DNA from 2 places in the Pseudoalteromonas sp. CR1 genome. Region 2 is predicted to be linked to the other one. Evidence: predicted binding sites of a transcription regulator. Region 2 holds the regulator's gene; the other holds the start of a gene.

Region 1 (5,538 bases), on a different contig from region 2:
TACCATTAATTTCGTGCTTGCCTTCACCGTAAAGATTGTAAAGTGAAACAGAGTTAATTAAGTCATCGTAGTAAGTTGTTACTGCATCGGCGCGTTCGCTAATTTTATCGTTACTAACTATGTCATCAAAAATAAGTTCTGGTGATTGTGTTACGTTACGAATAATGTGGGTGTATGAACGGCTGTGAATTGTTTCACTAAATGCCCACGTTTCTATCCACGTTTCTAGCTCTGGAATAGACACAATAGGAAGCAAGGCAACGTTAGGAGAGCGACCTTGTACACTATCGAGTAATGTTTGGTATTTTAAATTACTTAAAAATATGTGTTTTTCATGCTCTGGTAGCGCCTGAAAATCTAAACGGTCTTTACTCACATCGACTTCTTCTGGTCGCCAAAAGAAAGACAATTGCTTTTCTATTAACTTTTCAAAAATAGGATATTTTTGTTGATCGTAACGCGATACGTTAACGGTCTGGCCAAAAAACATTGGCTCTTGCATTTGGTTATTATGATTACGACTAAAAGTAGTATAAGACATGTTTATCACTCAAAAAACTATCAGAACAAAGCGGGCTGTATGCCCGCTTAAGATAAAATTAACGACTATATTTTACACGCGCCGCCTGCACAATCGTCATCTTCCACTTCTGGAGTGTCGTCTTGTGCATCAGATGCGCCATCACGGGTATTATGGTAATACAAAGTTTTGACACCCAATTTGTAGGCGCTAAGTAAGTCTTTTAATAAGACTTTCATAGGTACTTTACCGCCTTCAAATTTATTTGGATCATAATTTGTGTTTGCAGAAATAGTTTGGTCTACAAATTTTTGCATGATACCCACAAGCTGTAGGTAACCATCATTAGAAGGAATGTCCCAAAGTAACTCGTAGTTGTCTTTTAAACGTTCGTACTCAGGTACAACTTGTTTTAAAATACCATCTTTGCTTGCTTTAACACTAATGTGACCACGTGGCGGCTCAATACCATTTGTCGCGTTTGAGATTTGCGATGACGTTTCTGATGGCATTAATGCACTGAGTGTAGAGTTACGCATACCGTGTTCTTGTATACTTTTACGCAATGCATCCCAATCAAGGTGCAGTGGCTCATCACAAATTTTATCTAAGTCTGTTTTATACGTATCTGTTGGCATAATACCTTGAGAGTACGTTGTTTCGTTAAATTTAGGACATGCACCACGTTCTTTTGCAAGTTCGTTTGACGCTTTCATCAAGTAGTACTGAATCGCTTCGAATGTTTTGTGTGTTAGTGCATTTGCACTGCCGTCTGAATAACGCTTACCATTTTTGGCTAAGTAGTAGGCGTAGTTAATTACGCCTATTCCTAACGTACGGCGTCCCATCGTTGCATTTTTAGCAGCAGGTACCGGGTAGTCTTGGAAATCGAGTAAATTATCGAGTGCACGCACTGCTAGTTCAGCAAGTTCTTCTAGTTCATCTAATGACTCAAGCGCACCAAGGTTAAATGCAGACAGTGTACATAATGCAATTTCGCCTTCTTCATCGTTAACGTTGTTAAGCGGTTTTGTCGGTAATGCAATTTCTAAACATAAGTTAGACTGACGTATTGGCGCTACTTTCGCTATAAACGGGCTGTGTGTATTACAGTGATCAACGTTTTGTAAGTATATTCGGCCAGTACTTGCACGCTCTTGTGCGAACACAGAGAACAACTCAATTGCTTTAATACGCTTTTTACGAATAGAGTCGTCTTGTTCGTATTTAACGTATAACGCATCAAATTCGTCTTGGTCTTCAAAAAACGCATCATAAAGACCCGGTACGTCTGATGGGCTAAATAACGTGATATAATCGTCTTTAATTAAACGAGAATACATTAATTTATTAAACTGTACGCCATAATCTAAGTGACGAACGCGGTTGTCATCAACACCACGGTTATTTTTAAGAACTAAAAGGTTTTCTACTTCTAAGTGCCATAGAGGATAGAATAAAGTTGCTGCGCCACCACGTACGCCACCTTGCGAACAACTTTTAACAGCTGTTTGAAAGTGCTTGTAAAAAGGAATACAGCCAGTGTGGTACGCTTCGCCGTTACGAATGTGGCTTCCTAATGCGCGAATGCGACCCGCATTAATACCTATACCAGCACGTTGAGAAACGTATTTTACTATAGCCGATGACGTAGCATTGATTGAATCTAGGCTATCGCCACATTCAATAAGCACACATGAGCTGAACTGGCGAGTTGGCGTGCGAACACCCGCCATGATTGGCGTAGGTAATGAAATTTTAAATAGCGATACCGCATCATAAAAGCGCTTTATATATGAAACACGTGTTTCTCGTGGGTAATCTGCAAATAAGCTTGCAGCGACTAAAATATATAAAAACTGCGCACTTTCATATATTTCACCCGTTACACGATTTTGAACTAGATATTTACCTTCTAATTGTTTAACTGCAGCGTAGCTAAAATTTAGATCACGAGAATGGTCTAGGTATTCGTTTAATTCATCAAATTCTTGTTCTGTGTAGTCAGCGAGTAAATGTGCGTCATAGCGCTTATCGCCAACCATTTTTGTTACATGGTCAAATAAACGCGGAGGCTCAAATTTACCATATGCTTTTTTACGTAAGTGGAATACAGCTAAACGTGCAGCAAGGTATTGGTAATCAGGTGATTCTTTAGAAATCTGATCGGCAGCCGCTTTAATAATCGTTTCGTGAATATCTTTAGTACGAATACCATCATAAAATTGAATATGTGACTTTAATTCAACCTGAGAAACCGAAACGTTATTTAAACCTTCGGCGGCCCATTCTATAACGCGATGGATCTTATCAAGATCAAGAGGCTCTTTGCGCCCGTCACGTTTGCTTACAGATAACTGTTGGTTCATAGCTTTGCCTGTATTCCTTGGGGATAATGTATTTTTGACCAATGTTGTACGTCTCAAAAAGAGAAGTAGTGCTCATTTTTTATAAGTTTTACCAAATCAGGTAAATTTAATTGAATAACATTTGGCCACAATATCTGGTGTTGTTCAATTTAGAGATCACAAGATAGTGTGGTCTGAGTTGATTTGCAAGGGGCATAATTGCCCCTATTTGTGGATAACGTTGGGATAACGTAATTGTGTTAGTAGGCATTAACCTTTGATCATTCATTTGAGTTGAAATTTTTAAAAATCAACTCAGGATCGACTAAATTTACACATTTTGAAAATAAATTTCGCCTGCTTTTTTTATCATCAAGCTTTGTGTATAAAGTGTCACAATCACAACATATAGTGTTTATATCTATAATTGGCACTATATATGGTTAAATGCGTCAATAGGGCTATACCAGTTAAAATCAGCTTTCCAAGTCAATGCTTCTGACTCACTTGGAATGTAACCCCACAAAGCAGTCGCTGTGGGCATACCTGCTGCTTTACCTGCCTGAATATCACGCTCAGCATCACCTATGTATAAACAGCGAGCTGGTATCACGTCCATGAGTTTAGCGCAATGAAGTAAAGGCATCGGAGAGGGTTTAGCTTCTTCAAGGGTGTCTCCGCTAATTATAACCGAAGCATTTTTTAAAGCGGGGATCGCAGCGACTAGCGGCTCGGTTAAAAAACCGGGCTTGTTTGTCATGATCCCCCATTTGATCTTTTTGTGATCAAGTGCAATGAGTAGTGGTTCAATACCGGCAAAACAGTGGGTATGCTTTGCAATGTTTTGTGCATAGTTATCGACCAGTTGCTTTATCAATTGTGATTGTGCAAGAGAGGGCCATAACTCTTTAAAGCCAGCTTCTAATAATGCTGCTGCACCATTAGACGCTGCTGGACGATATACCTCACTGGTTACTTCAGTAGTTTCATTTGCACGCAGTACACTATTAAGAGCAGCGCCTAAATCGTCAGCTGTGTCGAGTAACGTCCCGTCTAAATCAAACAAAAATGCATCATATTGATAAAGTGCTGAAGGTAACTGTCCGCTTTTCATTACACCAACTTCTCAAAATGAAGAATATAGTTAACACTAACATCACTATTGAGTGTGTACTGTTTAGAAAAGGGGTTATACGAGAGCCCTGAGCTTGCACGTACTTTTAAGCCCGCTTCTTCGGCCCATGAAATTAGTTGTGCAGGTTTTATAAACTTATTATGGTCGTGTGTTCCATCAGGAACCATTTTCAATAGTTTTTCAGCACCTACAATGGCAAACAAGTAGGCCTTAGGAGTTTTGTTAAGGGTAGAAAAAAAAACGTCAGCACCGGGTTTTGCAAGTTTAGCAACCGCTTGAATAATCGAAGCAGGGTCGGGGACGTGTTCGAGCATTTCCATACAGGTAACGACATCAAAGCGCTCAGGGTGCTCATCAGCAAATTGTTCAGCAGGTACTTTTATATATTCAACGGGTACATTTGTTTCTAAGCTGTGCAACTTGGCGACAGTTAAAGGCTCTTGCCCCATATCAATGCCTGTTACTTTGGCTCCCATACGTGCCATGCTTTGGCTTAAAATACCGCCACCGCAGCCCACATCGAGTGTTTCTTTGTCAAATAAGCCTTGAGCTTTATTTGCAATAAAATCTAGGCGTAACGGGTTAATTTCGTGTAAGGGTTTAAACTCACCCTCTAAATCCCACCAACGCTCTGCGATGGCTTCAAACTTTGCTATTTCTGCGTGATCTACATTTTGATGTTCGGTCATAAAATACTTCCTCGTCAATCTGAGGCCATTATATAGGCCTAAATTCATAAATCGCAAAGTTTTGCGCCTGTAAATTAAAATTAATTGTGATAGCATGTCCGTTAGTAATAATAACAATACTCTTTAAAACCCAATACCGGGTTATTAAGAGCTGCTACTGAAGGAATGTGATATCAAATGACTGATCTCGCCAATGAAATTCTGCCAGTCAATATTGAAGACGAGTTAAAAAACTCCTACTTAGATTACGCAATGAGTGTAATTGTAGGACGTGCATTACCAGACGTACGTGATGGCTTAAAGCCAGTTCATCGTCGCGTTTTGTTTGCAATGAACGAGCTTAGTAATGATTGGAACAAGCCTTACAAAAAATCGGCACGTGTTGTCGGTGACGTAATCGGTAAATACCACCCACACGGCGATAGCGCAGTTTATGACACGATAGTTCGTATGGCACAGCCATTCTCACTTCGTTATATGCTTGTTGATGGCCAAGGTAACTTCGGTTCAGTTGATGGTGATTCAGCTGCAGCAATGCGTTATACCGAAGTACGTATGGCTAAAATGTCACACGAGTTATTAGCCGATCTTGAAAAAGAAACGGTTGATTTCGTACCTAATTACGATGGCACAGAACAAATTCCTGATGTTTTACCAACTAAAGTACCTAATTTACTAGTAAATGGTTCTTCTGGTATTGCGGTAGGTATGGCAACAAATATACCACCCCATAACTTAACTGAAGTTATTAATGGCTGTTTAGCTCTTATTGTTAATCCTGATTTAACCATTATTGAATTAATGGATTACATCCCAGGCCCCGATTTCCCTACAGCCGCAATTATT
Region 2 (5,538 bases):
AGAACTTCCGGTTGATGAAAATTGGTATTATGTCGCGGCGTTTCCAGGCTTTTCGCTTAATACGGCAAAAGCGCGCTCTGTATTACCTAAAGAGCTTAGTATGCATGCAAGCATTGAGTTTGCGCAGCGTTTATCGGCCTTTAGTAGCTTGTTACTAACAGCACGTTTTGACGATGCATTAAGCATTATGAAAGATGAAATAGCAGAGCCATATCGAGCGCCACTTATTACTGGCTTTAGTGAGGCCAAAGCAAGTTTACCCGCACTGGGTGCTGAAATAGTGAGTATTTCAGGTGCAGGCCCTACGTTATTTACTGTATGTAAAACACTGGAAGCGGCTGAGCAATGCGCCAAATGGCTAAAAGATAATTATATAAATGAGCAAGGCTTTTGCCATATTTGTAAGTTAGATAACGACGGCACGCGTCAATTAAATGTTTTATAGGAAAAGAAGTCATGCAATTACATAATTTAAAAGATAACTCACAAAAAGTGTCGTTTGTTGAAGCAGTAAAAACAGGACTCGGGCGTAACCAAGGTGTATTTTTTCCTGAATCTTTAGCGCCATTGACTGATGTTGATGCACTGCTTGATATGGATTTTGTTACGCGTAGCGGCAAAATATTATCGCATTTAATTGGTGATGAGTTGCCAAGTGACACCGTTGCCGCCATGGTTAAAAATGCGTTCAACTTTCCAGTTAAGTTAGTCGAGGTAGAGGAAAATATCTATTGTTTGGAGCTGTTTCATGGCCCTACGCTTGCCTTTAAAGATTTTGGTGGGCGCTTTATGGCTGAATGTTTAGCGCAGTTTAACCAAGGCGAGAAGGTTACAATTTTAACCGCAACATCAGGTGATACAGGTGCAGCAGTAGCGCATGCATTTTATAATAAGCCAAATATCGATGTGGTTATTCTTTATCCTAAAGGCAAAATTTCGCTGGCTCAACAAAAGCTATTCACTACTTTAGGCGGTAATATTCATTGTTACGCAGTTGATGGTAGTTTCGATGATTGCCAAGAGCTTGTTAAAAAATCGTTTTTAGATGACGAGGTAAAATCAACACTTGGCCTTAATTCTGCTAACTCAATCAACATAAGTCGATTAGTAGCGCAAGTGTGTTATTACTTTGAAGCAATTGCGCAACTGCCAAAAGAAAAGCGTGCAACAGCACATATTTCTGTACCAAGTGGTAACTTTGGTAATGTATGCGCCGCCATGATTGGTGCTGTAATAGGGTTACCAGTAGGAAAGCTAAGTGCAACTACTAACCAGAATGATACAGTTCCACGTTTTATGCTAGACAAAAACTGGGCACCAAATACAACGCTTGAATCGCTTTCAAATGCGATGGACGTAAGTAAGCCTAACAACTGGCCACGAGTGCAAACTATGTTGGATAACAACTGGTTTAGTTACGACAACTTTTATTCAATTAGTGTTGACGAACAAAACACTCAAACAGTGATGAAAAATATTCATCAAACAGGGTATGTTGCAGAGCCACATACAGCAATTGCATACCAAGGTTTAGTTAATAACCGAGCACCAGGTGCTGCGGGTATCTTTTTAGCAACTGCACATCCGGCTAAATTTAAAGAAAGCGTGGAAGATATATTAAATATCGAGCTTAATATGCCAAAACCACTAAGTGACGCATTGGCTAAACCATGCCTAGCAAGCGATATAAACGCCGATTATGACGCGTTACGCACAGAAATACTGGCTAAGTTAGGTTAAATAAAAAGCAAAAGTTAAAGCGGCTTAGGCCGCTTTTTTTGTCTGTTCTAAACCGTGAAACAGCGTTGTCAATTAACTAATTAAATGTAATAAATGAAAAACATTTAAAATAGTTATGTAAGTTATTTAAAAATATCATCTTAAAAGGACTGTGAAATAGTTTCAATCCCTGATTAAATATCCTCAACTTAAGAACGTAGGCAAAGCGCGGTTTTAAGCGTACAATATAGCCTCTAAAAAATACCATACACGTTGCCCAGGAGCCCCCAATGTTAGAACGTAGCATGAATATTTCGGACTTTGATCCAGAGTTATTTGACGCGATGAGTAAAGAAACATCACGTCAAGAAGAGCACATTGAGTTAATTGCATCTGAAAACTACTGTAGCCCACGCGTACTTGAAGCACAGGGTTCTCAACTTACTAACAAATATGCGGAAGGTTATCCTGGTAAGCGTTACTACGGTGGCTGTGAGCATGTAGACGTGGTCGAGCAATTAGCGATTGACCGTGCAAACGAATTATTTGGTACTGATTACGCAAACGTTCAGCCGCATGCTGGCTCTCAAGCAAACGCAGCTGTTTTTCAAGCATTATTAAGCCCGCTAGACACTGTTTTAGGCATGAGCCTAGCGCATGGTGGCCATCTAACTCATGGTTCACACGTTAACTTTTCAGGTAAAACGTACAATGCAATTCAGTACGGCCTAAATGAAGAAACGGGTGAAATTGATTACGCACAAGTTGAAGCGTTAGCACTAGAGCACAAACCAAAAATGATTATTGCAGGTTTTTCTGCTTATTCAGGCATTGTTGATTGGGCTAAGTTCCGTGAAATTGCAGACAAAGTAGATGCTTATTTATTTGTTGATATGGCGCATGTTGCAGGTTTAATTGCGGCGGGTGTTTACCCAAGCCCTGTACCATATGCACATGTTGTTACTACAACAACGCATAAAACATTAGCGGGCCCTCGTGGTGGTTTAATTATTTCTGCATGTGGCGACGAAGCAATCTACAAAAAGCTTAACAGTGCAGTATTCCCTGGTGGCCAAGGTGGTCCTTTATGTCACGTTATTGCTGCAAAAGCAGTGGCATTTAAAGAAGCTCTTCAACCAGAATTTAAAGAATACCAAACACAAGTTGTTAAAAATGCGCAAGCAATGGTTAGCGTGCTACAAGAGCGCGGCTATAAAGTTGTTTCTGGTAAAACAGACAATCACCTATTTTTACTTGATTTAATCGATAAAGATATCACTGGTAAAGATGCTGATGCAGCGCTTGGCAATGCGAATATTACGGTTAACAAAAACTCAGTACCTAATGATCCGCGTTCTCCTTTTGTAACCTCTGGCTTGCGTATTGGTTCTCCTGCAATCACACGTCGTGGTTTTAAAGAGGCAGAATCTAAAGAGCTTGCTGGCTGGATCTGTGATGTACTAGACAATATTGCTGATGAATCTGTACAAGCACAAGTAAAAGAAAAAGTGAAAGCTATTTGTGCAAAACTACCTGTTTACGCTTAACAAAGTAAAACGGTAATTTAGATCACATAAGTAAACATGTTATTATAAAAGCCGCTTTTTAGCGGCTTTTTTGTTTTTAAAACGGATACCTTGATTTATGCATTGCCCATTTTGTACAGCAAAAGACACCAAAGTTATAGATTCGCGCCTTGTTGGCGGTGGTCATCAAGTTCGCCGTCGTCGAGAATGTAACGATTGCCACGAACGTTTTACGACGTTTGAAGGGGCTGAGCTGGTTATGCCCCGTGTTGTTAAACAAGACGGAAGCCGAGAACCCTTTAATGAAGATAAGTTACTTAATGGCTTAAATCGTGCACTTGAAAAGCGCCCTGTTAGCACAGAGCAAGTTGATGAAGTGGTAAATATAATTAAATCACAATTACGTGCAACGGGTGAGCGAGAAATTTCGAGCCATTTGGTGGGAGAATGTATTATGGAGGCGCTTAAAAAACTTGATAAAGTAGCTTATGTAAGGTTTGCGTCTGTGTATCGCTCGTTCGAAGATATACGCGAGTTTGGCGAAGAAATTGCCCGTTTAGGGGAATAATTGTGAGCAGCCAAGTCGTATTTACTGAGCATGATAAACTATATATGGCGCGTGCTATTGAGCTTGCTAAAAAAGGACGATTTACCACAACGCCTAATCCTAATGTTGGCTGTGTACTTGTAAAAGATAATCAAATAATTGGTGAAGGGTTTCATCAATTAGCAGGGCAAGGGCATGCCGAGGTAAATGCCCTTGCTGTGGCCGGTGAAAAAGCAAAGGGTGCAACCGCCTATGTAACACTTGAACCTTGTAGTCATTATGGGCGCACGCCGCCCTGTGCAGAAGGGCTCAAGGCTGCGGGTATTAAAAAGGTGATTGCTGCCATGGTTGATACCAACCCAGAAGTGGCAGGCAAAGGCCTTAAAATACTGAGCGATGCTGGAATAGAAGTCGCTTATGGATTGCTTGAACAACAGGCTCGCGCATTAAATCTTGGTTTTTTTAAGCGAATGGAGCAAGGGCTTCCTTACGTAACCTGCAAATTAGCAGCCAGTATAGACGGTAAAACAGCGCTAAAAAATGGAAAAAGTAAGTGGATCACAGGTCCTGCTGCACGAAAAGATGTGCAGCTATACCGCGCTCAAAGCTGTGCCATTTTAACGGGGGCCGATACGGTTCTTGTTGATGATGCAAAACTCAATGTTCGGCAAAGCGAATTACCGTATTCATTACCGACCAACTTACCGCTTCGCCAGCCAGTGCGTGTTATAATAGACTCGCAAAATAGGTTAACACCCAACCTTGCGCTATTTAAAATAGCGCACCCAGTAATAATTTTTACCACCGAGGTTGATAAATCGACTCTGTGGCCGCATTTTGTTAAGCACATAGCGGTGCGTGAGCAACAGGGTAAGGTTGATTTAACCGATGTATTACAAACACTCGCTAAGCATCAATTTAATAATATATGGCTTGAGGCTGGGGCAACCCTTGCGGGGAAAATGACCGAGCTTGATTTAATTGACGAGTATGTTTTTTATATCGCACCAAAACTGATGGGCTATGATGCTAAAAGTTTAGTAAACTTCCCTGAATTGACGAGTATGCAAGATACTATCGATTTATCCTTTAATGAGTGTGTGCGTGTTGGTGACGATTTGCGTATCAATGCGTTAAAAAAGCACTCACTAAAATCACTTAACAAAGAAGAGTAGCGCTATGTTTACTGGGATAATAGAAGCCACAGGCAAAATTGCTTTATTACAAAAAAAACAAGGCGACTTAGCCATTCGCATTCAAAGCGCCGACCTTGATATGAGTGACGTGAAGCTGGGCGATAGTATTGCAACAAATGGTGTATGTTTAACCGTAGTTGATAAACATATTGATGGCTTTAGTGCTGATTTATCTAACGAAACAATTCATTTAACTGGTTTTGCGCATTATTCAATAGGGCAAACGGTTAACCTTGAAAAAGCCATGCAACCGGTTTCGCGTTTAGGTGGGCATTTAGTGTCTGGTCATGTTGATGGTATTGCAACCATTGCTGCAATTACACCAAATGCGAGAGCGACTGAATATTGGCTTACAACCGATGAAAGTTTAATGAAATACATACCTTACAAAGGATCGGTATGTATTGATGGTATAAGCCTGACAGTTAACGCTGTAGAGGGTAATAAATTTAAATTAACAATTGTGCCGCACACCAGTGGTCAAACAACGATTGCCGACTTTAAAGTCGGCACCCAAGTTAATTTAGAGGTCGATCAAATTGCACGTTAT

What was found. Region 2 encodes NrdR, which represses ribonucleotide reductase genes. Its sites were predicted from a motif close to AAACACNANATNTNGTGTTT; they were not measured.
Region 1: nrdA (class 1a ribonucleoside-diphosphate reductase subunit alpha) is a predicted target of NrdR. The motif match lies at 3,013-3,032, and genes of this name have one in related genera.

What each region holds. Positions count from the first base shown of each region.
Region 1 is NZ_JAHXRM010000018.1:28,076-33,613, reverse strand. It holds gene nrdB (class Ia ribonucleoside-diphosphate reductase subunit beta) at 1-541, opposite strand, end outside; gene nrdA (class 1a ribonucleoside-diphosphate reductase subunit alpha) at 607-2,889, opposite strand; gene KZZ04_RS15030 (HAD family hydrolase) at 3,302-3,982, opposite strand; gene ubiG (bifunctional 2-polyprenyl-6-hydroxyphenol methylase/3-demethylubiquinol 3-O-methyltransferase UbiG) at 3,982-4,692, opposite strand; gene gyrA (DNA topoisomerase (ATP-hydrolyzing) subunit A) at 4,870-5,538, shown strand, end outside.
Region 2 is NZ_JAHXRM010000019.1:19,147-24,684, reverse strand. It holds gene thrB (homoserine kinase) at 1-445, shown strand, start outside; gene thrC (threonine synthase) at 457-1,740, shown strand; gene glyA (serine hydroxymethyltransferase) at 2,010-3,266, shown strand; gene nrdR (transcriptional regulator NrdR) at 3,364-3,813, shown strand; gene ribD (bifunctional diaminohydroxyphosphoribosylaminopyrimidine deaminase/5-amino-6-(5-phosphoribosylamino)uracil reductase RibD) at 3,816-4,967, shown strand; gene KZZ04_RS15400 (riboflavin synthase) at 4,972-5,538, shown strand, end outside.